Regions from separate parts of the Neorhizobium sp. PAMB6630 genome, predicted to be linked through region 3. Evidence: predicted binding sites of a transcription regulator. Region 3 holds the regulator's gene; each other region holds the start of a gene.
What was found. Region 3 encodes PhoB, which activates phosphate uptake and scavenging genes when phosphate is short. Its sites were predicted from a motif close to TGTCATNNANCTGTCAT; they were not measured.
Positions count from the first base shown of each region.

Region 1: the regulator PhoB is predicted to act here: its motif matches at 7,007-7,023, upstream of AC4CWF_RS04930 (pyruvate kinase).
Region 2: the regulator PhoB is predicted to act here: its motif matches at 7,767-7,783, upstream of AC4CWF_RS10345 (esterase-like activity of phytase family protein).

Region 1 covers NZ_CM177836.1:1,046,465-1,056,172, reverse strand. The annotation lists gene AC4CWF_RS04965 (ABC transporter substrate-binding protein) at 1-733, shown strand, start outside; gene AC4CWF_RS04960 (ABC transporter ATP-binding protein) at 910-1,743, shown strand; gene AC4CWF_RS04955 (ABC transporter permease) at 1,743-2,567, shown strand; gene AC4CWF_RS04950 (cytosine deaminase) at 2,567-3,874, shown strand; gene AC4CWF_RS04945 (FAD-binding oxidoreductase) at 3,876-5,291, shown strand; gene AC4CWF_RS04940 (NAD(P)H-dependent oxidoreductase) at 5,676-6,257, shown strand; gene AC4CWF_RS04935 (transglycosylase SLT domain-containing protein) at 6,326-6,895, shown strand; gene AC4CWF_RS04930 (pyruvate kinase) at 7,066-8,670, shown strand; gene AC4CWF_RS04925 (RidA family protein) at 8,689-9,081, opposite strand; gene AC4CWF_RS04920 (alpha/beta hydrolase) at 9,502-9,708, opposite strand, start outside.
Region 2 covers NZ_CM177836.1:2,185,438-2,195,145, forward strand. The annotation lists gene mfd (transcription-repair coupling factor) at 1-1,094, opposite strand, end outside; gene AC4CWF_RS10330 (succinate dehydrogenase assembly factor 2) at 1,091-1,420, opposite strand; gene recG (ATP-dependent DNA helicase RecG) at 1,515-3,629, shown strand; gene AC4CWF_RS10340 (FdhF/YdeP family oxidoreductase) at 3,793-6,084, shown strand; gene AC4CWF_RS10345 (esterase-like activity of phytase family protein) at 6,149-7,636, opposite strand; gene AC4CWF_RS10350 (DUF502 domain-containing protein) at 7,804-8,502, opposite strand; gene glmS (glutamine--fructose-6-phosphate transaminase (isomerizing)) at 8,659-9,708, opposite strand, start outside.
Region 3 covers NZ_CM177836.1:3,430,346-3,440,053, forward strand. The annotation lists gene AC4CWF_RS16330 (tannase/feruloyl esterase family alpha/beta hydrolase) at 1-726, shown strand, start outside; gene AC4CWF_RS16335 (Hsp33 family molecular chaperone) at 794-1,786, opposite strand; gene argF (ornithine carbamoyltransferase) at 1,969-2,886, opposite strand; gene AC4CWF_RS16345 (aspartate aminotransferase family protein) at 2,940-4,136, opposite strand; gene AC4CWF_RS16350 (GcrA family cell cycle regulator) at 4,564-5,115, shown strand; gene phoB (phosphate regulon transcriptional regulator PhoB) at 5,273-5,956, opposite strand; gene phoU (phosphate signaling complex protein PhoU) at 5,983-6,693, opposite strand; gene pstB (phosphate ABC transporter ATP-binding protein PstB) at 6,747-7,562, opposite strand; gene pstA (phosphate ABC transporter permease PstA) at 7,576-8,898, opposite strand; gene pstC (phosphate ABC transporter permease subunit PstC) at 8,895-9,708, opposite strand, start outside.

The DNA of each region.
Region 1 (9,708 bases), 1.5 Mb from region 3:
TGCCGTCAAGCAGGGCATCCCGCTCGTCTCGGTTGCCTCGATTTTCCAGAAGGATCCGCAGGTGCTGCTGGCGCATCCGGATGCCGGCGTCGAAAAGTTCGGTGACCTTGCCAAGCTCGATACCATCTTCATGGGCAAGGAAGGTTACGTCACCTATTTCGAGTGGATGAAGAAGAACTTTGCGGGCTTCAAGGAAGAGCAGTACAAGCCCTACACGTTCAACCCGGCCCCCTTCATCGCCGACAAGAAATCTGCCCAGCAGGGTTATCTCACCTCCGAGCCTTACGAGATCGGCAAGCAGGCCGGCTGGACGCCAAAGGTGTTCCTGCTGGCTGACGCCGGCTACAGCCCCTATTCGACGATGATCACCACCACACAGACGATGATCGACACCAAATCGGATGTGGTGCAGCGTTTCGTCGATGCCACGATCGAGGGCTGGTACACCTATCTCTACGGTGACAATTCCAAGGCGAACGCGCTGATCAAAAAGGACAATCCGGAGATGACGGATGGCCAGATCTCCTATTCCATCGAAAAGATGAAGGAATACGGCATCGTGGAATCCGGCGATGCGCTCACCAAGGGCATCGGTTGCATCACCGACGAGCGCTACAAGAAATTCTTCGAGGAGATGGTGCAGATTGGCGTGCAGCCGGCCGACCTCGATTACAAAAAAGCCTATTCCACCAAGTTCGTCTGCAAGGGCGTCGGCATGGCGCTGAAGAAGTAGGCGGCAAAGTCCCCTCTCCCCGTCTTGACGGGGGAGAGGGCCAGGGTGAGGGGGCGCTTTTTGGGAATACCCGCAAAGGCGATCTTTCTGGAAATCCTGTTGGCAAACCAACCAGACGTTGCCGCCGGCTTTCCAGCCCCCCGCCCCACACACATGCCAATCGAACAAGGCCTTTCATGACCGAGACTGAAGCCACACCGCCCACCGCCTCCCACAAGCGTCCGCTGGTGGCGATGCGCAATGTGTCCAAGAGTTTTTCGAGCGGCACGCTGGCGTTGTCGCAGATGTCGCTGACCGTACAGGGCGGCGAGTTCGTGAGCCTGCTCGGCCCCTCCGGTTGCGGCAAGTCGACGGCGCTGCGCATCATTGCGGGCCTTGGCGATGTCACCACCGGCGAGATCGATTGGCCAAGCTCGCGCATCAATTCCAAGGGCCTGCCGGAGGGCGATATCTCCTTCGTTTTCCAGGAACCGACGCTGATGCCGTGGCAGACGGTGTTCGGCAATGTCTACCTGCCGCTGCGGCTGACCGGCATATCCAAGGCCACCGCGCGCGAAAATATCATGGCCTGTCTCGATATGGTGGGGCTCAAAGATTTCGCCGACGCCTATCCGCGCGAGCTTTCAGGCGGCATGAAGATGCGCGTTTCGATTGCCCGCGCGTTGGTGACCAAGCCGAAGCTGCTGCTGATGGATGAGCCGTTTGCCGCCCTTGACGAGATCACCCGCCAGAAGCTGAACGACGACGTGCTGCGGCTCTGGCGCGAAACGGGCATCACCGTCATCTTCGTCACCCATTCCGTGTTCGAAAGCGCCTATCTCTCCAACCGCATCGTGGTGATGAAGGCGCGGCCCGGCCGCGTCCATGCGGATTTTCCGCTGGTCACCAGCCTCGACCGCGGGCCCCTTTACCGCACGTCGGAAGAATACCGCGCCACCTGCGAGAAGGTGTCGCATTCGCTGATGGAAGCGATCGGCTTTCCGCTCGCCGACGGCATGGAGATGCATTGATGAGCCAGACCGCCATGCCTCCATCCTTCCTCGCCCGCAACCGCGAAACCCTGCTACGCATCGCCATTCCAATTCTCGTCGTCGTCTGCCTTATCCTCCTCTGGCAGATCCTCGTCACGGCGACCGGCGTGCCACAATATATCCTGCCTGGCCCCGGTGCGGTGTCTGTCGCCCTCGTCAAGGACTGGGGCACGCTGTCGCCGGCGCTTTGGGTCACCACAAAGATCACGCTGTCGGCTTTGGCGCTGGCACTAGTTGGCGGCGTTGGCATCGCGGTGTTTCTCGTCCAGTCGAAATGGATCGAGACGGCGTTTTATCCGATCGCCGTCATCCTGCAGGTCACCCCCATCGTTGCCATTGCACCGCTGATCCTCATCTATGCCCCGACGACGCAGGTGGCGCTTCTCATCTGCGCCTTCCTCGTTGCCTTCTTTCCGATCCTCTCCAACATGGTGCAGGGGCTGAAGAGCGTCGATCATAACCTCTTGAACCTGTTTGATCTCTACGGCGCCTCGCGCTGGCAGACGCTGATTTACCTGAAACTTCCGGCGTCGCTTCCCTATTTCATGACCGGACTTCGCATCGGCGGCGGTCTGTCGCTGATTGCAGCCGTGGTGGCCGAATTTGCCGCGGGCTCGGCCGGTGCCGGCTCCGGCCTCGCCTTCCGGCTTCTCGAAGCCCAGTACCGCCTCAACATTCCGCGCCTGTTTGCGGCCCTCATTCTCCTCTCGGCGCTTGGCGTGGTGATCTTTGCCATCACCTCCTTCATCGCCTGGCTCGGGCTTCACCGCTGGCACGAGAGCAGCATAAGGAGAGAAAACTGATGTCCTTTCTCGATCTTCCAAAGGCCGACCATTTCGTTCTGGCCAATGCCACCCTGCCCGCGATCACCGTCGAAGGTTATGACGCCCCAGCAACGGAAGGCCTCGTTGCAGCCGACCTGATCATTGCCGGCGGCAAAATCGAAAGCATCGTTTCGCCCGGCACGGCACCGGCTGCCCTTCCCCGCGCCGATCTGCGCGATGGCATGGTGTTTCCCTGTTTTGTCGACATGCACACCCATCTCGACAAGGGCCACATCTGGGAGCGCCGCCGCAATCCGGACGGCACCTTCTTAGGCGCGCTCGAAAACGTCAGTGCCGACCGCACGGAAAACTGGTCGGCGGAAGACGTGCGCGCCCGCATGGAATTTTCGCTGAAGACAGCCTATGCCCACGGCACGAAACTCATCCGCACCCATCTCGACAGCATTCCGCCGCAACACGGCATTTCCTTCGAGGTCTTCTCCGAACTGCGCGCGGAATGGCAGGACCGTATCGCCCTGCAGGCCGTGGCGCTTCTGCCGCTGGAGCAGGTGCTGAATGAACCGGTGTTTGCCGATATCGTAGCGGTCACCAAACGCCATGGCGGCCTTCTCGGCGGTGCCACCCGCATCCTGCCCGACTTCGAAAAGATCCTCGAAACCCTGTTTCGGGCAGCCGCCGACCATGGCCTCGACATCGACCTGCATGTGGATGAGACGGAAGACCGGCAGGTCTTGACGCTGAAAACCATTGCCGAGACAAAACTGCGGCTCGGTTTTGAGGGCGCTGTCACCGTCGGTCATTGCTGCTCGCTGGCGCGCCAGGACGAGGAACTGGCCAAGCGGACGGTGGATCTGGTGGCCGAAGCCGGCCTTTCGGTCGTGTCGCTTCCCATGTGCAACATGTATCTGCAGGATCGCCATGCGGGGCGCACACCACGCTGGCGCGGCGTCACACTGTTTCATGAACTGACGGCGGCCGGCGTCAAAACCTCCGTCTCCTCCGACAACACCCGCGATCCCTTTTATGCCTATGGCGACCTCGATGCCGTGGAAGTGTTTCGCGAATCGGTGCGCATCCTGCATCTCGACCATCCGCTCGATGAGGCCGCGCGCGTGGTGACGACGACCCCCGCCGACAGTCTCGGCCGCTCCGATATCGGCCGCATCAAGGCGGGCCTTGCCGCCGATCTCGTGTTGTTTTCGGCGCGCCGCTGGAGCGAATTTCTTTCCCGTCCGCAGGCGGACCGCATCGTGATGCGGAATGGCATGGGCATCGACCGCCGCCTGCCGGATTACCGTGACCTTGACCCCATTCTGGACCGATAACATGGCCGATTACGCGCAGATCAAGAAAGACCTCGACGGCATTGCGGTCGAAGATAATCCGGCGCTGGTGCGCCAGAAAAGCCGGGATTTCTACTGGTATTCCCCCATCCTGAAGGCCGAGCTTGACCATGTGACGGCCGATCTCGTGGTGTCGCCAACCTCGGAAGAAGAGGTCATCCGCACCCTGAAAGTGGCTTATGCGCATGGCGTGCCGGTCACGCCGCGCGGAGCGGGAACCGGCAATTACGGGCAGGCCATGCCGCTTGCCGGTGGCATCGTGTTGAACCTCATCAACATGAACAAGGTGAAGGAAATCCATCCCGGCCGCGTCATCTGCGAACCCGGCATCGTGATTGCCGAACTGGACCGCCAGACGAAAGCCCATTCCGGACAGGAGCTGCGTTTTCACCCCTCCACGGCGCAATCGGCCACCATCGGCGGGTTCGTGGCCGGCGGCTCCGGCGGCGTCGGCTCCATTCATTGGGGCGGGCTTCGCGATCTCGGCAATATCCTGTCGCTGCGCGTCGTCACCATGGAGGCGGAACCGCGCGTGCTCGACCTCAAGGCCTGGGACCTGCAGAAGGTGACCCATGCCTATGGCACCAATGGCATTATCACGCAGGTGGAAATGCCGCTGGCCCCCGCCTATGACTGGGTGGATGTGCTCGTCGGTTACGACGATTACATGGATGCCGTCCGTCTTGCCGATGCGCTCGCCCACAAGAACGGCATTTTGCTCAAGGAAGTCGCGCCGATTGCAGCGCCGATCCCGTTCGATTTCTTCCCCCGCCACAAGCCGTTCATCCGCCACCGCGACCAGTCCATCGTGGTCCTGATGGTGGCGCCGCAGTCCATGGAGCCGTTCCTGGCGCTGACGGACAAGATGAAGGGCGAAGTGCTGTTCCGCTCCGATACCGTGGAGAGCATGAAGGGCATTCCACATGCCTACGAACTCGGCTGGAACCACACGACGCTGCGGGCGCTAAAAGTCGATCCGAGCTTCACCTATCTGCAGGTGCAATATCCGGGGCCGGACCATGTGGCAAAGGTTGCCAAGATGACGGAGATCTTTGGCGACGAGGTGCCCGGCCATCTGGAATTCATCAAGTTCGACGGGCGCATGCAATGTTCCGGCCTGCCGCTGGTGCGCTACACTACAAAAGAGCGGCTGGAAGAGATCATCCGCATCCACGAGGAGAATGGCTGCCCGGTGTTTAACCCGCACCGCTATACGCTGGAAGAAGGCGGCATGAAGCAGACGGACGAAGTCCAGCTTGCCTTCAAGAAGGAAACCGATCCGCAGGGGCTTCTCAACCCCGGCAAGATGATCGCCTGGGACAATCCGGATTTCGATTTCAAGGCGGGCCAGAACTACCTGTTTCCGGGCCTGCAGGCCTTTTCCGAAGCGGGGGAGTAAGATCGCGCAGGTTTTCGTCCAGGGCTCCCCCTCACCCGCCCTCCGCTTCGCTCGGCCACCCTCTCCCCAAGGGGAGAGGAGAGCCACAAACGGTGCGGCTTCCTCCCTTCTCCCCCTCGGGGAGAAGGTGCCGGCAGGCGGATGAGGGGGCTGCCCCGCTCTCAACATCGCATCACACGAAGGACCTTATTTAACAATCACCGCCACTTTACTCACTCCGAAGGTACTCCCGGCCGGTCTTTCCGGCCCATGCAGGATTTCCGGCATGGCAGCTTTGATCCCCGGCCTGGCGGCGGTGGATAAAGGTGCTGGGACAAACGGCGCGGAAGTTTTGACCTGAAGCCCGAGTGCGATTGCATCGGGCGAAGATTTGGAGCTTTTCTCATGCGCGTACTCGTTCTGCATTCCCATCCCGTTGAGGAAAGTTATGGCAAGGCGCTGTTTCGCCAGACCTGTGAAAGTCTGGCGCAGGCAGGTCATGTCGTTGACGCCTGCGATCTTTATGCGGAAGGGTTCGATCCGGTACTCTCGGCCCACAGTCGGCGCATCTACCACGATTATCCCGAGAACATGGCGGGGCTTGAACCCTATGTGGAACGGCTGAAACAAGCCGAGGGTCTGGTGATCTGCACGCCGGTGTGGAATTTCGGCTTTCCTGCGATGCTGAAGGGTTATTTCGACCGGGTCTGGCTGCCGGGCGTGTCCTTCGCGCTCGAAAACGGCAAGCTGACGCCGACGCTTCGCCACATCCGCAAGCTGGCTGCGGTGATGACCTATGGCGGCACACCGATGCGGGCTTTTCTCGTTGGAAACCCGCCGAAAAAGGTCATCAAACGTGTCATCCGGGCACAGATCGCCATCGGCGCACCGGTGAAATTTCTCGCCCATTACGACATGAACAACTGCACCGAGGCCACGCGCGCCGCATTCCTTCAGCGTGTAAAGACCGAAATGGCACGCTTCTAAAGTTGTATCGTTTAAAGACATAATTAAATTTTCATCGCTATAAATCTCTTGGAACAAGAGGTTAAGCGATGCGCATTGTCCTACTAATCGCCCTTCTGATGCTCGTTGGGTGCGGTACCGCCCCCAGCAGGATCGACAATGCCTGCGCCATATTCGCACAACGTGATGGACTGTTTAACAACTGGGCCCGCGAAGCCAAAAATGCTTCACAACGATACGGTGTGCCGGTGCCGGTTCTGATGGCGACGATCTATACGGAATCCGGTTTCCGCGCCCGCGCACGGCCGCCCCGCACGAAGCTGCTGGGCTTTATTCCCTGGACACGCGCGTCGTCTGCCTATGGTTATGCGCAAGCGCTTGATGGCACCTGGGAAAGCTATCGCCGCGAAACCGGGCGCTGGGGCGCCAGCCGCTCCGACTTCGGCGATGCCATCGATTTCGTCGGCTGGTATCACCGCAAGAGCCATGACCGTAACGGCATTCCGCTCGAAGACGGCTACCGTCTTTATCTCGCCTATTATTCTGGCCATAGCGGTTATGAGCGTGGCGCGTTTTCCTCCGGCACCCGTCAGGCAGCACAGCGTTCGGCCAGCATGGCAAGCCGTTACGAAAACCAGTTGCGCGCCTGCGGCTACTGAGGACGAAAGACCTCCCGGACGACGCTGCCGCAGCGTCGTCCTTGCGCCAAGACGTCGCAGCCTCAACTCCTGCCGGCTCCATTTGCGCAAACGCAAGGCGCGCCCCTTTTCTGTCATGCCATCGTCAACTCCGCAGCGCAGCCTTGGCGCCAGACAATGCGGAGACCAACATGCTTCAGGTACAGACCTATAACGAAATCGCGGATGACGCTGCGGAAGCGGCGGCCACCAAGGCCATCGCGGCGCTCGGCGGAGATACGGCCGATGCCGGCGAGTTGAAAGCCGTGTTTGACGAGGTTGCGGCGCTGCGTTCAGCGATTGCCGATGCATCTCAGCCGCTGGCCGAAGAGCTTTTCGGCGCAACGCCCCTGCTTGCCGCAGATGCCGCGCGTCTTGCCAATCTTTCCCACTACCTCACGCTGCGCCGGCGCGACATCCGGCCCCTGCAACGCCAACTGATGCGCCTTGGCTTTTCCTCGCTCGGACGGCTTGAGAGCCGCGTTCTGCCCACGCTCGATGCCGTTCTGGCAAGCCTTGCGGCCGCAACGGCTTCTGCACCGCCCTTTTCACGCCCGACGGAAGAAACGTTCTTTCACGGGGAGCAAGCCCTTGCCGCAGCGGCAGGCGATCTGCTGGGGGCCGCGCCCTCCCATCGCCGTTGCCGCATCATGGTCACGCTGCCGAGCGAGGCCGCCGATGCGCCCGACATGGTGGCCGATCTCGTCAAGCGCGGCATGACGATTGCCCGTATCAACTGCGCCCACGACGATCGCGATGCCTGGCTTGCCATGGCAGGCCACGTGCGCGCAGCCGGCGAAAGGCTGGCACGCCCGGTAAAGGTGCTGATGGACATTGCCGGCCCCAAAATCCGCACGGAAACCGTGGCGCCGGCAAAGGGCGCCAAGCTGCAGGTGGGCGACCTGTTTCGGCTTGCGGCCGAGGGAGAACCCGGCCTTGCCGGCGGCGCAAGGGTCTGCGCGTCCGTGTCGCTGCCGCAGATCGTGACCCGCCTCTCGCTGGGCGACCGCATCCGCTACGACGATGGCAAGCTGGAAGGCGTGGTGGAGGCCCTGTCGGAAACGGCCGCCCTGGTGCGCGTCACCCGCTGCAAGACCGGCGGCGCCAAGATCAAGCCGGAAAAGGGCCTCAACCTGCCCGATACGGCGCTTGGCCTGTCGCCACTCACCGCCAAGGACGAAGCAGACCTCATGAGCGTTGTCGAATGCGCCGACATGATCGGTTATTCCTTCGTCAGCCGGCCGGAAGATATCGATCTTCTGGAGGCAGCCCTTGCCCGCCACGATGGCACAACGCCCGGCGGGGCAGAGAGGGCCGCCATGCGAAAAGGCAAGCTTGGCCTCGTTGCCAAGATCGAGCATCCGGATGCCGTGCGCAACCTGCCCGCCCTCATCGCAACAGCACTCCGCCACCGGCGCCCGTTCGGCGTGATGATCGCGCGCGGCGATCTGGCGGCCGAAATCGGCTTTGAACGGGTGGCGGAAATGCAGGAGGAGATCCTGTGGATCTGCGAGGCCGCCGCCGTTCCCACCATCTGGGCGACCCAGGTGCTGGAAGATCTGGTAAAGACCGGCCTACCCTCGCGCGGCGAAATGACCGATGCAGCCATGGCCGCGCGCGCCGAATGCGTGATGCTGAACAAGGGCCCGGCCGTGGCCGAGGCCGTCTCGCTGCTTGACCATCTGCTTTCGCGTATGGACGGCCACATGATGAAGAAGACGCCAATGCTGCGGGCATTAAAGAGCTGGCCCGACTGAGCCAACCCCAAGCCGCCGTCAAAACACTTTGGCGGCGGTGACTTCCACCTCGACCAGAAATTCCGGCCGGGTAAAGCCGCCAACGATAATCAGCGTGGAGACCGGCTTCGGCTCCGCCGTATAGCGATCGCGCACGGCCATATAGGGCGCAAAATCCTCGCGCTTCGTCACGAAACCGGAAATGCGGATGACATCGGCAAAACTCATACCCGCCTCGACCAGAATTGCCTCTATCGCCTGAAAACACAGCTCTGCCTGGCCTGTCACATCGGGGGGAATGCTGTCGTCTTGCGCAATGCCGAGCTGTCCCGACGTCACCAGCAGCGAAGCGCCCGGCGGCACGAGAAGCCCATGATTATAGTGCCCGAACGGCTTTCTGACCGAGGGGGGATTAAAGACCTGTTTGTCCAAGAAAACTCTCCGGAATGGCTGCATGCATGGCGGGTGGAGAGACTATCGGCCAGGGTTTTTGCCCATGCAAGCGGGAATACGGGCAAGCGGGAATGATGTCGGGCGGGAAATTGGAATTGGCCGGTCGCTTTGCCGCAAGGTGCCCCTCATCCCGTTGCCGCGACCTTCTCCTCGTTTTGACGGTAGGGCTACCGTATCTGAAATAAGACCCTCTCTGCCCTGCCGGGCATCTCCCCCGCAAGGGGGGAGATACGACGTGGCAATCGTCCCATTCTGCAAAAAGGGGCGCGGCGGGGTTAAGCCCTCCCCCTTGTGGGGAGGGTTTGGGAGGGGACTTGCGTCATATGCGATTGTCCTGGATCGGACGGGGAGAAGGGAGCATGCGGCCACCCAACGCGACCAGACCATTTGCCCTCCCGATCAGGCGCCGTAGGGCTGAAGGAAAGCCTTGAGCGCTTCGATTTCGTTGGGGCGGATTTCGTGGCCGCCGGGGTGCCAGTCCAGCGTCACGTCTTCGCCTTGCGCAACGAAATAATCCGCCAGCGCCTGTGTGAGCGGGACCGGGCAGATCGGATCGCGTTCGCCGGCGGTGATCAGCACCTTGCCGGATCCCGGACGCGGTTCTGG
Region 2 (9,708 bases), 1.2 Mb from region 3:
ACACGGCGCGCCTGCCCATCATGCTCGTTGAACGGCGTCAGACGAAGGGCGCCGGCGGCATCCAGCAGATCGGCGAAGGCACCGCCCGTCAGGTAAAGCTGGCCCGGCGACACCGGCTTGTAGGGCGCCGATTGCGCCGTCGTGCCTTTGCCTGTGGTCACCGTGTTCTGGCGCGCATCAAAATAGTCGAGGATCAGCTTGGAGCGTTCCTGGGCTGCCTCGCGCGCCGTGTGATCGGTGACGATGCGAAACCCCTTCAAATATTCGAAGGCGGTTTCCAGATGCTCGTAGAACAACGGCAGCCAGTGTTCCATGCCGGCATAACGCCGTCCTTCGGAAACGGCCTGATAAAGTGCGTCGTCGCGGGTCGCCGCGCCAAAGGTGGAGAGATAGGATTTGCGGAAACGGCTGATCGTATCCGGCGTCAGCGTCACCTCGCTCATCGGGTTGAGGTCGAGCGAGCGGGCCTGCCCCGTCGTGCGCTGGCTTGCCGGATCAAACGTGCGGATGGTTTCCAGCGTATCGCCGAAGAAATCGAGCCGCACCGGCTCTTCCGTGCCGGGCACGAAGACATCAAGAATGCCGCCGCGCACGGCAAATTCGCCAACTTCGCGCACGGTCGACACCCGGTCGAACCCGTTGCGCTCAAGGCGAGCGGCAATATCGTCCATGCGGATGACGTTGCCGGGACGGGCCGAAAACGCAAGGCTGTCGATCACCTCAGCCGGCGCGATCTTTTGCATCATGGCATTGACGGTGACGAGCACGATGGCCGGATGCGGCTTTTTTGCATGGGCAATCAGGCCAGACAGCGCCGTCAGACGGCGTGCCGACACATAGGCGCTGGGCGACACACGGTCATACGGCAGGCAATCCCAGGCCGGCAGCGTCAGCACCGGAATATCGGGCGCGACGAAAGACAGCATCTGCTCGATATCGGCCATGCGCTGGCCATCGGAGATGACATAAGCGACCGGCTGGCCGGTGCGCGCCAGTTCGGCGAGCAGCAGCGGCTCCATGCCGGCCTGCACATTGGCAATGGTCAGCCCCGCCGCAGAAGCAGCGGTCTTTTTCGCGTCGAAACCTGAAATCATTCGCTCAGTCCGTGCTTTGCTTTCAAAGCCTCGATCGTCACGATGTCGAAGTCCGGGCGATAGGCGGCAAGCCGCGCAAACATCACTTTGGGCAAATGCTCCGGCATTGGATCAGCGCCGGTGATCCAGCGGTTAAGATCCTGGTCTTCTTCGGCCATGATCGTCTCGAACTCGTCGAGTTCGGCGTCCGACAGCTCGGAAATATGGTTCTCGGCAAATTCGCCGAACACGAGATCCATTTCGCGAATGCCACGATGCCAACAGCGGTAAAGAATCCGGCGGCGGCGGGGATCGAGATCAGCGCTGGTGCGTGTCAGTCCAGTCATGGAATTCAAACCTTTGTTGAGCCGCTGATATAGGATGAAAACTTCTCTGTGTCAGCCTTGCCAAGCGGCCAAATTCCAGCGCATTTTGCCGGCCATGCGTCCTGCCCTGCTTGATCCCCTGTTTGCCCCCGTCGGAAGCCTTGCCGGTATCGGCCCGAAGCTCGCCGAACTGATCGCCCGCGTCACCAATCGCGAGGACGCAGAGGACTGCCGTGTGGTGGATGTGCTCTTCCATGCGCCCTCCTCGATCATTGACCGGCGCAACCGGCCGGGCATTGCGCTTGCCCCGCAGGGCGCCATCGTCACCATCGAGGGACGCGTCGACCGTCATCAGCCGCCACCGCCGGGCTCCAACATGCCCTACCGCGTCTTCCTGCATGACGAGACGGGTGAACTGGCGCTGACCTTCTTTCGCGCCAAGGGCAATTGGCTGGAAAAGGCCCTGCCCATCGACGAGCAGGTGATGGTGAGCGGCAAGGTGGACTGGTTCAACGGCCGGCCCTCCATGGTGCATCCGGACCTGATGATGAAAGTGTCCGAGGTCGGCGACATGCCGCTTGTGGAGCCGGTCTATCCAATGACGGCCGGGCTGATGCCCAAGGTCTTGCGCCGGGCGGTGGAGGGATCGCTTGCGCGCCTACCGGAATTTCCCGAATGGATGGATCTGGCGCTGCAGCAGAAACAGGGCCTGCCCTCCGTTTCGGATGCCTTTCGCCAGTTGCACGATCCCCGCGACGCCCATGATCTCGATCCCCAGGCGCCATCGCGCCGCAGGCTGGCCTATGACGAGTTTCTGGCGGGCCAGGTGTCGCTGGCGCTGGTGCGCCAGAAGCTGCGAAAAGTTGCCGGCCGGCCGATCCGCGTCGAGGGACGCCTCTCCGCCGCGATCAAGGCTGCCCTTCCCTTTTCGCTGACCGGCAGCCAGCTTCAGGCTATCGCCGAAATCCGCACCGATATCGCCAGAGACGAGCGCATGTTGCGGCTGGTGCAGGGTGACGTCGGGGCCGGCAAGACGCTGGTGGCGCTGATGGCCATGGCCGATGCGGTGGAGGCCGGCGGTCAGGCAGTGCTGATGGCGCCGACGGAAATTCTGGCGCGGCAGCATTTTGCAACGATCAGCCGTTTTGGCGAAGCGGTCGGCCTGAAGGTCGAGGTGCTCACCGGCCGCGTCAAGGGCCGCGAGCGCGACGCGGTGATGGAGCGCATTGCCTCCGGCGAGGCGCAGATTATCGTCGGCACGCATGCACTGTTTCAGGATGCCATCGTCTACAAGGATCTGATGCTGGCGGTGGTGGATGAACAACACCGGTTCGGCGTGCATCAACGCCTGCGCCTCACGGCGAAAGGCATTTCCCCGCATATGCTGGTGATGACGGCGACCCCCATTCCGCGCACGCTGGTGCTCGCCGCCTTCGGCGACATGGATGTCTCCAAGCTCACGGAAAAGCCGGCCGGCCGCAAGCCGATCCAGACGGTGACGGTGCCGACAGAGCGGCTGGACGACATCATCGGACGCCTGCGCGCCGCGATTGCCGATGGCAAGAAAGCCTACTGGATCTGCCCTCTGGTCGAGGAATCGGATGCCTCGGAGCTGATGTCGGCGGAAGAGCGCCACGCGGTGCTGGTCAAGGCGCTTGGGGCGCAGATGGGATCGAAGGTCGGCCTTGTCCATGGCCGCATGAACGGTGCCGAAAAGGACGCGGTGATGGCAGCCTTCAAGGCGGGCGATCTGCGCCTGCTTGTGGCCACGACCGTTGTCGAAGTCGGCGTTGATGTGCCGGATGCCACCATCATGGTCATCGAGCATGCCGAACGGTTTGGCCTCGCCCAGCTGCACCAGCTGCGCGGGCGTGTCGGCCGCGGTGACGAAGCCTCGTCGTGCATCCTCCTCTACAAGGGGCCGCTCAGCGAAACCGGCAAGGCACGCCTTTCGATCTTGCGCGACAGCGAGGACGGTTTTCTGATTGCCGAGGAAGACCTGAAACTGCGCGGCGAAGGCGAATTGCTGGGCACCCGTCAATCGGGTACGCCGGGTTTTCGCATCGCAAGCCTGGAAGCCCATGCGGATCTTCTGGAAATCGCCCGCAAGGATGCGGCCTACCTGTTGGAAAAGGATCCGGATCTCACCGGCGAGCGGGGCCAGGCACTGCGCGTGCTGCTCTACATGCACCGGCGCGACGAGGCGATCCGTTTTTTGCGCGCCGGCTGATAGTCGCCAGGTCAGGGACCGTCACAGCCACTCCCATGTCAACAACATCACCATTTGCGGGAAATCGACAAGACGACATGCACTTTTTGTCGTGTAGATTGATGAAAGCCAAGTTTTGACCACTTTTCGGGCCTGCGGTCGCCGGAAGCATTTGGAGTCTCTCATGTCCAGTAAAAGACCTTCAGGCATCAAGAACTATGATGCCCCAGCCGGCGGATGGGGCGCTTTGCGCGCTGTCGCCAAGGCCCTTTCCCAACAGCAGATCGTCGCCCAGGGCAGCGCAACCCTGCTGAAGGCCAACCAGGCGGAAGGGTTCGATTGCCCCGGCTGCGCCTGGCCCGACCCAAAACACACCTCATCCTTCGAGTTCTGCGAAAACGGCGCCAAGGCGATCACCTGGGAATCCACCGCCAAACGCATCGGCCCGGAATTTTTCGCAGAGCATACGGTCAGCGAATTGTGGACCTGGACCGACCATCAGCTCGAGGATCAGGGACGCCTCACGCACCCGATGATCTACGACGCCAAGCTGGACCGTTACCAGCCGATCGACTGGGCTGACGCCTTCAAACTGATCGGCGAGGGCCTGAACGCGCTGGAGAACCCTGATCAGGCAGAATTCTACACGTCCGGACGCGCCTCCAACGAGGCCGCCTTCCTGTTCCAGCTTTTTGTGCGCGCCTATGGCACCAACAATTTTCCCGACTGTTCGAACATGTGCCACGAGGCGACCAGCGTCGGCCTGCCGAAATCGATCGGCGTCGGCAAGGGCACGGTGCTGCTGGAGGATTTCGATCATTGCGACGCCATCTTCAGCTTCGGCCACAACCCCGGCACCAACCATCCGCGCATGATGGCGACACTGCACGAGGCCGCACGGCGCGGCGTGCCGATCATTGTGTTCAATCCGCTGAAGGAACGGGCGCTCGAAAAGTTTGCCTCGCCGCAAGACCCGGTGGAGATGGCGACGTTCTCTTCCACACCGATTGCCTCCGCCTACCATCAGGTGAAGGCCGGCGGTGACCTCGCCGCCCTCAAGGGCCTGATGAAGGCCGTGTTCGAGCGCGACGATGCCGACAGTGACGCCGGTGGACCGGGCGTTCTCGATCGGGATTTCCTCGCCGAACACACCATCGGGCTTGAAGCGTTGCGGCAGGATATCGATGCAACCTCCTGGCAAGCCATTGTTTTGAAGTCGGGCCTCACGCAAGAGGCTCTGCGTGGCGCAGCGGATGTCTACATCAAGGCGAAGAAGGTGATTGCCTGCTACGGCATGGGCATCACCCAGCATGCGCATGGCACGGAAAACGTTCAGCAGCTCGCCAATTTCCTGCTGCTGCGCGGCAATATCGGCCGTGAAGGCGCCGGCATCTGCCCCTTGCGCGGCCATTCAAACGTGCAGGGTGACCGCACCGTCGGCATTACCGAAATTCCGACGCCGGCCCTCCTCGATGGCATCGAACGGGCCTTTGGTTTTCGCCCGACTGGCGACAAGGGCCACAATGCCGTGGAAGCGGTGGACGCGATCAATGACGGCACCTCAAAAGCCCTGATCTGCCTCGGCGGCAATCTCGCCGTCGCCATGCCCGATACGGAGTACACGTTCGAAGCGATGCGCAAGCTGGATCTCTCCGTCCACATCGCCACAAAACTCAACCGCTCGCACCTTTTGACGGGCAAGACGACAATCGTCCTGCCCTGCTTCGGGCGCACCGATCTCGATGTGCAGGCATCGGGTCCGCAATCGGTGACGGTCGAGGATTCCATGTCGATGGTGCATGCCTCGCGCGGCTTTCTCAACCCGCCGGGCGAACTGCTTCTATCGGAGCCGGCCATTGTTGTCGGCATGGCGAAGGCGACGCTGGGTGACCGTTACGGCATCGACTGGGACGGGATGCTCGCAAACTACGACCGCATCCGGGACAAGATCGAAGTCGTGTTTCCCGATTTTGCCGATTACAACGCCCGCGTCCGCGTCAAGGGCGGCTTTCGCCTGACCGTCGGTGCGTCCGACCGTGTCTGGAACACGCCATCGGGCAAGGCAACGTTTCTCGTGGCGCGCGGGCTTGAGGAAGACGGCGCAGGTCTTTCCGCGGATGCCCTGGTGCTGACGACACTTCGTGCCCACGACCAGTACAACACCACCATCTACGGCATGGATGACCGTTATCGCGGCGTGTTCGGCCGCCGCGACGTGGTGTTCATGAACGCCGAGGATCTGGCCGCCCGCGGGCTTGCCGATGGCGACCGCATCGACATCCGCTCGCTGTTTTCAGGTGACGACCGCCCGCGCGGCGTGACCGGTTACACCGCTGTCGCCTACGATATCCCCAGGGGCTCCATTGCCGGTTATTATCCCGAAATGAACGCGGTGATCGCCATGGCCGATCACGACAGGCGCTCCGGCACGCCGGCCTACAAGGGCGTGCCCGTACGGGTCTTGCGCTCAGCCTGATGAAAAAAGGCCCCGGCGAGACAATCGCCGGGGCCTTTAAAGTTTTGCCGAGAGCTGAAAGAGCTTACTTCTTCATGCCCGGCAGAGTCACGCGAAACACCTGGAACATGGTGTCGACGTCGGCACCACCTTCGGCCTTGTAGGCCGCGCCCACCTGGAAACCATCCTGCGTCAGGAAATCGTTGTCATTGGCGACGAAGAGGAAATAGTCATCCGGCGCTGCCGGATCGAGAGCGCTTGCAATCGACATGGCCTCCCACTTTTCAGAGAGGTTGTTGCGGTCGTTCGGCGCGCCATTGTGCAGGCCGAAACGGGCAAGCTCTGCTGCATCGTTCAAGTCGATGAAATCGGAGAGCTTGGCCGGCGTGACGGAGGTATCCACAACGCCCTTGGGGGCGACCGGCTTCATGGCATCGAAATCGCCGTTGGCGATGTCGGTGGCGGATGACAGGTCGACGAGATCGATCTTGCGATAGACGGAGGTGTCGCCCTTCAGTCCCTGGCCGTTGTTGCTGTCGCGGGCAATCATCAGGAAAGCCTTGTCGGAGAGCGCCAGGATCTCGCTCTGGGCGGCAACGGCCACCTTGCCCTTGTTGTCGAAGGTCGGCAGCGGCACGACATATTCATGCACCAGCTTCAGCTTGGACACGTCGCTGGCATCATAAACGAGCGCGCGGGTATTCATGCGGGTCGAGGACGAATCGCCGCCATCCTGGCGGGTCGCCGATTGCAGCACGGCAATCGCGAACTTGCCATCCGGCGTCATCGACATGCCCTCAAGGCCCTGGTTGTTCTGGCGGCCGGTATCGGGATCCTTCGGGTCCGGCTTCTTGCCGCCGGCATCGACATTGTTGGAGGAGAAGTTCAGCGCATCCTTGCGCATCGGTAACAGCGCCTTCGGCGGCTGCGTGGCAGAGAGCAGTTTGCCGTCTGCACCGAAGCGATAGATGTAAGGGCCGTATTCGTCGCTGATCAGCATCGAGCCGTCATTCAGAAGCACGACGGCTTCCGGATCGAGCGAAACCTTGCCGGTGCGCGCTTCCGGAAGTGCCGGCAGCGTGCCAGAGGCGGCGCGAACGCCTGATTCCGGATCAAGCCCGGTCATGCTCTTGCCCTGGTTGTCGAGAAGCAGAACCGTATCGACAAGCTTTGCTTCAAGTCCCGTTTGCTGTTTGTCGGCGGCAACGGCAGCACCTGCCGCTGCCGGCGTCAGGCGCAGTTCAATCCGGTTGATGCGGGTGTTGTAGTCGGTCGTGCCTTCGACGTTATAACCACGGTCCGGCAGCAGCCACAGCGCGCCCGTATAGGCATCGCCATCCTTTTTCCAGCTCTTTGTGTCGAAGGCCATGCCGGAACCGGAGCCAAAGGTTTCGCCGAACTTGTCCTTGAGGTTTGCCGGCATGCGGCCGATGGCCACAAGGCCCTTGTTGGTGACGGTCACGCCGGCGGCGCTGACGCTGCCCTCGGCAAGAGCCGCAACGGGCGACAGAAAGAGCGAGGCGGCAAGCGCCATCTTCAGGCAATGCGAAACACGGGTGTTGGAAGTGCGCATGGATGCGGCCCTCTGGAAAAATTTCGGGAGAGGATCCGTTCGCCACGCCCTTGGACCCGGTAAAGGAGCCTTTTGCCCCTTCATCCTCCAGCAGTCGAACGCCCCCAGCCCTTGTCTCTAGGCGGCCAATATGACGGCTGGATGAAGCCTGGCACCGCTTGTGATGCTCAGGCGGGTTGCGGTGCGATTTCGCTTGGTGGCTGCGGTTCCACCGGTGCCTTCGGCGTCCAGGGCGGCGTGATAAGCGCGCCGGAAATCAACAGCTTTGCGGCATCCTCCGGCGTCATGTCGAGCATGACGATGCGGCTTTTCGGCACGAACAGCAAAAATCCGGCGGTCGGCACCGGCGTCGGCGGCAGGAAGACGGCGATCATCTCCTCGCCGGTCTCGTTGAGGCGGGCCGCCACCTCGCCTTGCGCTTCCGCCGAGATGAACACCAGCGCCCAGGTGCCGGGGCCGGGAAACTCAATGAGCCCGACCTTCTTGAACGAGGTGGACTGGTCCTTCAGCACCGTCTCGAAAATCTGCTTCAGGCTCTTGTAGAGCGTGCGCACCAGCGGCGTGTGATGCAGGATCGATTCGCCGAATTTGACGACCGAGCGGCCGATGAGGTTCTTTCCGAGAAAACCGATCACGGTGATGAACACCATGGCGATCAACAGCCCGGTGCCGGGGATCGCGATATCGAAATAATACTGCGGATTGTAACGCTCGGGGATATAGGGCGTCACCCAGCTGTCGGCCCAGTCGATAAAGGCAAATGTCAGCCAGATGGTGATGGCAAGCGGCGCGCAGATAATGAGGCCGGTGAGGAAATTGTTCCGCAGCCGGCCGGCCAGCGTAATTCTTTCCGGGATATCCGTCATCGTAATCCGTCAATCATGCTGCAGTGCCGTAAAACGGCAGGTGAAGCCGGACAATGCCGGAGGGCACCTGCCCCCGCAAGGGCACAGGCTTCAAATAATCGCGTCCGCGTCAACGACGGGAGAAACCGGCATCGGTGACAATGCCGGCCGAAGAACTCACTCCACCGTCACCGACTTGGCAAGATTGCGCGGCTGATCAACGTCCGTGCCCATGAAAACCGCCGTGTGATAGGCCAGAAGCTGGACCGGCAGCGCAAAGATCATCGGAGAAATCACCTCGTCCACGACAGGCAGAACGATGGTCGCCATGGTCGGAAGTTTAGAGGCGGCCGCTCCCTTTTCGTCGGTGATGAAGATGATCTTGCCGCCACGGGCGGCCACTTCCTGCATGTTGGAGACGGTTTTTTCAAAGAACCGGTCATGCGGGGCAATGACGATGACAGGCATGTTTTCATCAATCAGCGCAATCGGCCCATGCTTCAGTTCGCCCGCCGCATAACCTTCCGCATGGATATAGGAGATTTCCTTGAGTTTGAGCGCGCCTTCCAGCGCCAGCGGGTAGCTGGTGCCGCGTCCGAGATAAAGCACATCCTTGAAGCGCGACAGGTCGCGCGACAGCGTTTCCATCTGCGGCTGGATGAGGTTCAGCACATGGCTCATCACGCGGGGCATCTCGATCAGATGGCGCACCATGGCCTTTTCGCCCACCTCGGACAACGTGCCACGCGCCCGGCCGGCCTGGATGGCAAGCGAGGCCAGCACCGCCAGCTGGCAGGTGAAGGCTTTTGTCGAGGCAACGCCGATTTCGGGACCGGCCAGAATCGGAAACACCGCGTCGGCTTCCCGCGCAATGGTCGATTCGCGCACGTTGACGATGGCGCCGATCGGCAGCCCCGCCTCCTTGCAATAGCGCAGCGAAGCCAGCGTATCGGCGGTTTCGCCCGATTGCGAGATGAACAGCGCCGCCTGATCGGAAGACAGCGGCATTTCGCGGTAGCGAAATTCCGAGGCGACATCGATTTCCACCGGCAGGCGCGCATAACGCTCGAACCAGTATTTGCCGATGAGACCAGCCAGATAGGCGGTGCCGCAGGCGGAAATGGCAAGGCTTCTAACCTTCGCGAAATCGATGGCCGGGCCTTGCGCCTTCACCGTGCCGCTTGCAAAATCCACGTAGTGGCTGAGCGCATGCGAAATGATTTCCGG
Region 3 (9,708 bases):
TGCGCGGCAGGAGAAGGTGGCGACCAGTGCTTCACCGAAGCGCAGGCACAGGCATTGCAAACCATTGCCGATGGCGTTCAGATCGGCGGCAAGACGGTGTTTCCAGGCGTTCCCTGGGGTGTCGAGGGACTGGACCCAAAAGGGGAAAGCGGCTGGAACCTGTGGATCGTGTCGCAAGACGGCCCCAGCCGGCAATTGGCCTATGGCGAAACCTTCCTCAGGAACATGGCAATGCTGCCAGCGTCCGGCAAGGACATCGACTGGAAGACCTTCGACTTCGACGCGAAGTATCCGCAGATCAAGGCCATTCGACAGATCCTTGATGCCACCGATCCGGACCTTTCGGCCTTTGCGACGCGTGGTGGACGCATGATCACCTATTTCGGATGGGCAGACCCTGCCCTCAACCCGATGATGGGGGTGAATTATTATGAGGCCGTGCGCAAGACGATGGGCGAGGAGAAGACCGAAGACTTCTATCGGCTTTTCATGGTCCCTGGCATGAACCATTGCCGGATGGGCTACGGAACGGATACCTTCGACGCGCTGACACCGCTGATGAACTGGGTGGAGCGCGGCACGCCGCCGAAACAGATCCTGGCAAGCCAGATGGACGGGTCGAAAATCGTCCGGGAGCGGCCTCTATGCCCTTATCCGCAAGCCGCGAAATACAATGGCAGCGGCGACCTCAACCAGGCGGAAAGCTTTGAATGCGCAAGCCCCTGAACAAGGCCGCCTTGATCACTCCCGTTCACGGCATCATCGTGAACGGGAACGGCACATCACCGTCCGATCAGGCCGGCGTGAGTTCTGATGGATCGTAGCGATAGGTGGTCGAGCAGAACTCGCAGGTGACGGAAACCTCGCCCTCTTCGACGCTTGCGGTGATTTCCTCGGCGGTAAAGCCGGAGAGCACGCCCTTGATCTTGTCGCGCGAACAGCTGCAGCGATCGAGAACCGCCTGCGGTTCGAAGATGCGCACGCCGCGTTCGTGGAAGAGACGGAACAGCAGCCGCTCGATACCGACCAGCGGATCGGTCAACTCGTCGGTGTCCACGGTCTGCACCAGCATGCTGGCTTCGGCCCAGGCATCGTCGGAGGCAAGGTGGTCGATGTCGCGCTCGTCGCCATCGCCGCCGTGCAGGTCCTGCTGGCGCATGCGCTCGGGCGCCTGCGGCAGAAACTGCGCCAGAACGCCGCCGGCCCGCCAGTTGTGGCGGGGTTTGCCCGCCTCATCACGGTCGATCAGTTCGGCCACGCCGAGGCGCACCTTGGTCGGGATCTGTTCCGACTGGCGGAAATAGACCCCGGCGATCTCCTCGAGCGACGAACCGTCCAGCGGCACGATGCCCTGATAGGGATGCATGCCCTGGCCCTGGTCGATGGTGAACGCGAGAAATCCCTCTCCCAGCAGTTCTGGCGGCGAAATGCGCCCAGCCTTCACCGCAGCCTCCAGCGCTTCCTCGTCAAAACGGGCATAGGCGCGCAGGCTTTCAGGGCTCGAAAAATCGGCAACCAGCAGATCGACGGGACCATCCCCCTTCGTCTGCACGGTAAAACGGCCGTCGAATTTCAACGATGTGCCGATCAGCGCCGTGAGGACGATGGCTTCCGCCAGCAGCCGGGCAACCGGTGCCGGATAATCGTGACGGCCGAGAATGGTGTTCAGAAGCGGCCCGAGCTGTACGGCGCGGCCGCGCACATCCAGTCCCTCGACCTGGAACGGGATAACGCGGTCATCGCCCGCCAGATTAAGTTCGCTCACGTCCACTACAGCTTCTGCCATGACTTACTCCTTCGCGCCGGAGCACCCATTTCGCACATAAGGCGGCCGAGCGGAACCGCTGACCGGGCAAAGAGGCCGACGATGTATCTTGAAACGCCCGAACCGGCAGGGGTGCGGGCGCGATTGGAAAGCCGACAGATGGGGTGGCCCGACCGTCAAATCAAGCCGCTCGCCCAAAAGCGTCAGACGGCGCCAAAACACCAGGCCAGGATCGACTTCTGCGCATGCAGGCGGTTTTCCGCCTCGTCGAACACGACGGACTGCGGACCGTCGATCACCTCGTCAGTCACCTCTTCGCCGCGATGGGCCGGCAGGCAGTGCATGAACAGTGCATCGGCATTGGCGCGCTGCATCAGCTGGCTGTTGACCTGGTATGGCTGGAAGACATTGTGGCCGCGCGCCTTGTGTTCCTGGTTCATCGAGATCCAGGTATCGGTCACCACCATGTCGGCGCCATCGACGGCGCGCTCTGCATCATGAAACAGCTTGACGTCGCCGCCATTGTTGCGCGCCCAGTTGAGATATTTGTCGGAGGGTTCAGAACCCAGCGGCACAGCCATGTTCATCTGATAGCCGAAACGGGCAGCGCCTTCCACGAAGGAATGCAGCACGTTGTTGCCATCGCCTGTCCAGGCGAAGGTCTTGCCCGCCACCGGCCCGCGATGTTCCTCGAAGGTCAGAAGGTCGGCCATGATCTGACAGGGATGCGTTTCGTCGGTGAGACCGTTGATGACGGGCACCGTCGCATGCTCTGCAAGCTCCAGCAGGCGCGTGTGGTCAGTGGTGCGGATCATGATGGCATCGACATAACGCGACAAAACCTTGGCGGTATCGCCAATGGTTTCGGCACGCCCGAGCTGCATTTCCGTGCCCGACAAAAACAGCGTTTCGCCGCCCAGCTGGCGCATGCCGACATCAAACGAGACACGCGTGCGGGTGGAGGGTTTTTCAAAAATCATCGCCAGCATCTTGCCGGCCAGCGGCTTGTCCGCCGTGCCGGCCTTGGTGGCCTGCTTGCGGGTGCGGGCGTCATCGAGAATGGTGCGCAGCTCCCCGGACGAAACGGCCGAGAGATCGAGAAAATGCTTAGGTGATGCCATGGTCCAATCCATCGGGGCGCCGTCCGGCGGCCCTTGCGTTACGAAAGAGCCCGTCAGGCCGTTTTCTTCAACTGTTCGCGGCTGAGCTTTTCGGCCGCACGCTCGATGCGCGCAATGCCCTCACGGGCCTCTTCCGCCGTGACCACCAGCGGCGGCAGCAGACGAATGACGTTATCGCCGGCGGGAACGCCCAACAGATGTTCCTCGCGCATGGCCAGCGCCAGTTCGCCAGCGGGCACGCGCGCCTTGACGCCCAGCATCAGGCCTTCGCCGCGGATTTCCTCGATCACGTCGGGGAAACGGTCCTTGAGCGAGGCAAGGCCCTGGCGGAAAACCAGCGCCACATCGCGCACATTGTCGAGGAAACCATCGGCCAGCACCACGTCGAGCACGGCATTGCCGACAGCCATGGCGAGCGGATTGCCGCCATAGGTCGTGCCGTGAACGCCGGGCTTCATGCCTGAGGCGGCCTCGGCAGTGGCAAGGCAGGCGCCGAAGGGAAAACCGCCGCCGATGCCCTTGGCCACGGCCATGATATCGGGGGTAATGCCGGTTGCCTCATAGGCAAAAAATTTGCCGGTACGACCAACGCCGGACTGCACCTCGTCAAACATCAAAAGGATGCCGTTGTCGTCGCAGATCTGGCGCAGTTCACGCAGGAATTCCTTCGACACCACACGGATGCCGCCCTCGCCCTGGATTGGCTCGATCAGCAGCGCTGCGGTGTTTTCGGTGATGGCCGCCTTCAGCGCGTCCATGTCGTCAAACGGCACCTGGTCGAAACCGGGCGCCTTGGGCCCAAAACCTTCCATGTATTTTTCCTGGCCGCCGGCAGCAATCGTCGCGATCGTGCGGCCATGGAAGGCGCCTTCGAAGGTGATGATGTGGAATTTTTCCGGGTGGCCCTTGGAATAATGGTAACGACGCGCCGTCTTGATGGCGCATTCCAGCGCTTCCGCACCGGAATTGGTGAAGAACACCTTGTCGGCAAAGGTCGCCTCGGTCAGGCGGCGGGCAAGCCGTTCCTGCTCGGGAATTTCATAGAGGTTGGACAGGTGCCAGACCTTGTCGGCCTGGTCCTTCAGCGCCGCGACCAGATGCGGATTGGAATGGCCGCAGGAGGTCACGGCAACGCCTGCGCCGAAATCGAGATATCGCTCGCCCGTTTCCGTCACGAGCCAGACGCCCTCGCCGCGCACGAAACGCAGCGGAGCCCGTGCAAAGGTGTCGAAAAGTGCGGCTTCAGCCATGGCGACATCACTCCTTGGGCAACGATAATCCCTTGTGGCGGCACGGCCGCCGGAATTCAAACCAGAAACTAAAAATGCCGCCTTAAGCGGCGGCTGGCGCACTATCGGCATTTCAGGATCAACTGTCAACAAATCGCTTGAATTTCAGGGGATTTCCGCTGCGTGAGGCTGGCTTGCGCGAAGCTTTTGCGCTGTGACAAAAAAGACTCGCCTTAAAAGCAAGTTGGGGAAAACCCTGAAATCGATTCGCCGCGATTCCGCCGACTCTTGTCAGCGAGTCCCGGGGTCGATAGGTTAAAGATCAATTACTAGACTGCATGCGGCGGAACTAGTCACCAAGCACATATATATGGTATGTCCGGCAGGAAATCTTCCCGCCGGCAGGTGAGCGATTCTGTCCGCACAGCCCCTACGGCGGAGAGATGGCATGAACTGGACGGACGAGCGCGTCGAGAGACTAAAGCGGCTTTGGGCCGAAGGCCTGAGCGCAAGCCAGATCGCAACACAGCTGGGCGGCGTCAGCCGCAACGCCGTGATCGGCAAGGTACACCGTCTCAACCTGCCAGGCCGCGTCAAGGCCGGCGGCACGCAGGCAACGGCGCGCACCGCGCCCAAGCGCACCACCTCTGCTCCGCGCGCCCCGAACTTTGCGGCCCGCACCACAACCAATCCTGCCCGTACCACACCCCATGCGGTTGGTGTTGCCGTGGTAGCGCCGGAAGTCGAGGCCGTACAGCCGACGGAATTCCGCGCCCCGAGCAATGTCGTGGTACCGATGTCGCGTAAGCTTTCGCTGACGGACCTGACGGAACGCACCTGCAAGTGGCCGATGGGCGATCCCCTGAAGGACGACTTCCACTTCTGCGGTTCGGATTCTGCCGATACCTCGCCCTACTGCAAATATCACGCTCGCCTCGCCTACCAGCCGGTCAACGAGCGTCGTAAGGCTGCCAACATCTCGGCTGCTGCCCGCGCCTGATATCTTTTCGAGCGTTTGCCGCTCAGCACTCTGAAAACGGGCCTCGCGCCCGTTTTTTTGTGCCTGGAGACACCCTGAAAAAGCCGACAAAAGAACGCCCGGAGCCAAGAGCCGCCGGGCGTCAAAACCGTGTTTCATCAGACGTGACGAACGCGCTTCAGGCTTCCATCGAATATCCGGCGCCGCGCACGGTGCGGATCACATCCTGCATGTTGGAGAAGTTGAGTGCCTTGCGCAGGCGCCCGACATGCACGTCGACGGTGCGTTCATCCACGTAGATATCATGGCCCCAGACGCCATCGAGCAGCTGCGAGCGTGAATAGACGCGGCCCGGCGAGGCCATCAGAAATTCCAGGAGGCGGAATTCCGTCGGCCCAAGCCGCACTTCGCGGCTTTTACGGTGAACGCGGTGCGTCTCGCGGTCCAGCTCTATATCACCGCAGCGCAGCACGCTGGAGAGAACCTCGGGCCGAGCACGTCGCAGCATGGCCTTCACCCGCGCCATCAGTTCCGGCGTCGAGAACGGCTTGACGACGTAATCGTCGGCACCGGTGGCAAGGCCCCGCACCCGTTCGCTTTCCTCACCGCGTGCCGTCAGCATGATGATCGGCAGCCGTTCGGTTTCCGGACGCATGCGTAAGCGCCGGCAAAGCTCGATGCCCGATACGCCCGGCAGCATCCAGTCGAGGATCAACAGATCCGGCAACCGTTCCTGGAGGCGGATCTCCGCCTCGTCTCCGCGCAGGATCGTCTCGACCTCGTAGCCTTCGGCCTCGAGATTATAGCGCAGGAGGACGCTGAGAGCTTCCTCGTCCTCCACAACCGCAATTTTGGGCAGCATGGTTCAGGCACTCCGTCAGTATGGCCTTACTCGGCCACAGCACCAAGCGTGTTGGACGTATCGTCCTTGGGGCGCTCGCCTTCAGGCTGGGCACCTGTTGCGATGTAATAGATGGTTTCGGCGATGTTGGTGGCGTGGTCGCCGATGCGCTCGATGTTCTTGGCGCAGAACAGAAGATGCGTGCACGACGTGATGTTGCGCGGATCTTCCATCATGTAGGTCAACAGCTCGCGAAACAGCGAGGTGTACATCGCGTCGATTTCCTCGTCGCGCTGGCGAATGGCTTCGGCCTTCTGCACGGAACGGCTGGAAAACACGTCCAGCACTTCCTTCAGCTGAACCAGCGCAAGCTCCGACAGGTGTTCCAGGCCGCGAGCAAGCTTGCGCGGCACGCCGGTGCCCTGCACTGCGATGACGCGCTTGGCAGTGTTCTTGCCAAGGTCGCCGACGCGCTCCAGATCGGCAGCGATACGCAGCGTTCCGATGATTTCGCGCAGGTCAGCCGCCATCGGCTGGCGCTTGGCGATGGTGATGATCGCCTTTTCCTGGATCTCGCGTTCAGCGTGATCCAGGATCACATCGTCGGAGATGACCTTCTGGGCAAGCGCGCCATCGGAATTGACCAGCGCCCGCACGGCATCGCCGCACATCTGCTCGGCAAGGCCGCCCATTTCGGAAATCCGGCGGTTCAGATATTTCAGGTCTTCGTCATAGGCCGAAAGGATGTGCGAAGGCATATTTGGCGTCCTCGGATAGGGGTGTCAGCGCAAGGGCATGGGTGTAACGGCAATCAGCCGAAGCGGCCCATGATGTAATCCTGCGTACGCTGATCATCCGGGTTGGTGAACATCTTGTCCGTGTCGTTCTCCTCGACCAGCTGGCCGAGATGGAACATGGCGGTGCGCTGCGACACGCGGGCCGCCTGCTGCATCGAGTGGGTGACGATGACGATGGTGTAATTGCTGCGAAGTTCGTGGATCAGCTCTTCCACCTTGGCCGTCGCAATCGGATCGAGCGCCGAGCAGGGCTCGTCCATCAGGATGACCTCAGGCGAAACGGCAATGGCGCGGGCAATGCAGAGGCGCTGCTGCTGGCCACCGGAAAGGCCGGTGCCAGATTCCTGCAGGCGGTCCTTTGCTTCGTTCCAGAGGCCCGCACGCTGCAGGCTTGCCTCGACGATCTGGTCCATGTCCGCCTTGTTGCGGGCAAGGCCGTGAATGCGCGGACCGTAGGCGATGTTTTCGTAGATCGACTTCGGGAACGGGTTCGGCTTCTGGAACACCATGCCGACGCGGGCGCGCAGTTCCACCACGTCGATCGACGGATCGTAGATATCGTCGGCATCGAGCGTGATACGCCCGGTGACACGGCAGCTTTCGATCGTATCGTTCATGCGGTTGAGGCAACGCAGGAAGGTGGACTTGCCGCAGCCCGAAGGGCCGATCAGCGCCGTCACCGTGTTCTCGCGGACATTGAGGTTTACGTCGAAGAGGGCCCGCTTCTCGCCGTAATAGACAGAAACGTCCTTGCCCACCATCTTGTAGGAAACGTCATTCATTTTCTGATCCAGAGCCTTTTCAACTGCTGCTTCCGACATCATGTTCATGGTCCGGGTCCTTCTACCAACGCCGTTCGAAGCGACGACGCAAGAGGATTGCGCCAACATTCATTGCGATCAGGAACAGGAGCAGGATGATGATTGCTCCCGAGGTGCGCTCCACGAAGGCGCGTTCCGCCTCGTTAGCCCACATGTAGATCTGCACCGGCAAGGCCGTCGACGGATCGAGCGGCGTGGTCGGGTAGTTGGCGACAAAGGCGACCATACCGATCAGGAGAAGCGGCGCGGTTTCACCGAGCGCGTGGGCCAGACCGATGATGGTGCCCGTCAGGATGCCCGGCATCGCAAGCGGCAGAACGTGATGGAAGATCGTCTGCATCTTGGAGGCGCCAAGCCCGAGCGCTGCTGCCCGAATGGACGGGGGCACAGCCTTCAGCGCCGCACGCGTGGCGATGATGATCGTCGGCAGCGTCATCAGGGTCAGCACCAGGCCGCCGATCAGCGAGGCCGAACGCGGCAGGCCCATGAAGTTGATGAACACCGCAAGACCGAGAAGGCCGTAAACAATCGAGGGAACGGCTGCCAGGTTGTTGATGTTGACCTCGATGAGGTCCGTGAAGCGGTTCTTCGGGGCGAACTCTTCAAGATAGATGGACGCGGCAACGCCGATAGGCAGAGCCAGAACCAGTACGATCAGCATCATGTAGAACGAACCGATCAGCGCCACACCGACACCGGCTGCTTCCGGACGGCTGGAGGCGCCGTTCACAAAGATGCCCGTGTTGAAATGCTTGGCAAGCGTGCCGGCCTCGGCCATCTGCTTCATCCAGCCAACCTGCTGGTCGGAGATCTTGCGGTTGCTCTCGGTCACGTCGAGATCGATCTGCCCCTTGAAGGCGGAGTCGAGATCGCCGGCTGCCAGAAGACGCACGCTCTGCGTCGTCCCGATGATCGAGGGATTGGCAACCACGAGGTCACGCAGCTGGGCACGCACGCTGTCTGACAGCATCTGGCCCACTTCGCGCATCTTGGTGCGGTCGTTTTCGGCAACGCCGAGCACTTTGGCGAGCGCATTGCGGGCCAGCACCGGATAGTTCGCCGTGAGGAGTTTCTGCGGATTGGTTGCCCGCTCATTGTTGGGATCGATCACCTGCTCGGAAAACTCGATTGGCACCGTGATCATCGTCTGCTGGAACGCCGTATAGCCCTTGGAGACGACCGAGGTCAGCAGCATGAACAGGAAGATGAGGCCGAAGAGAATGGCGGCGATGCCATAGGCGCGGAAACGACGTTCGGCGGCGTAACGACGCTTGATGCCGATGTCGCGGCGCACGCGGGGGCGTGCGGCGGCCGGAGTGGCCGAAGGCGTGACAACCTGGCTCATTCGTACTGCTCCCGGTATTTGCGCACGATATAGAGCGCGTAGATGTTCAGGCAAAGCGTGATGGCAAACAGCGTGATACCAAGCGCAAAGGCAACAAGCGTCTGCGGCGAGGTGAACTCCAGATCGCCCGTCAACTGGTTGACGATCTTCACCGTTACCGTTGTCATCGGCTCAAAGGGATTAAGCTGCATGCGGGCGGCAACACCGGCGGCAAGCACTACGATCATTGTCTCGCCGATGGCGCGCGAAGCAGTCATCAGGAGGGCGCCGACGATGCCCGGAAGAGCGGCCGGCAGGATGACGCGCTTGACCGTTTCGGACCGTGTGGCACCAAGACCGAGCGAACCATCACGCATGGCACGCGGCACAGCGGTGATGATGTCATCCGACAGCGAGGACACATAGGGGATCAGCATGATGCCCATGACGAAGCCGGCGGTCAGCACGCTCTGCGCCTGGATAAAGCTGGTATAGTTTCCAGTCGTCAGGCCTGCGATCTGCGCGGAGATATCGCGCAGGAAAGGTCCAACCGTCGTCAGCGCGAAAAAGCCGTAGACGATGGTGGGAATGCCGGCGAGCACTTCGAGAAGCGGCTTGACGATGGCGCGCAGCCGCGGCGAGGCATATTCGGCCATGTAGATGGCCGAGAACAGGCCGACCGGCACGGCAAACAGCATGGCGACGAAGCCGATATAAAGCGTACCGAGCAAGAGCGGGATGAGGCCGAACTGGCCTTCCGAACCGCCAGAACCGGCCGCCGCAAAACGCGGATCCCACACCGTTCCGAAGAAGAATTCCCAGGCCGGCACG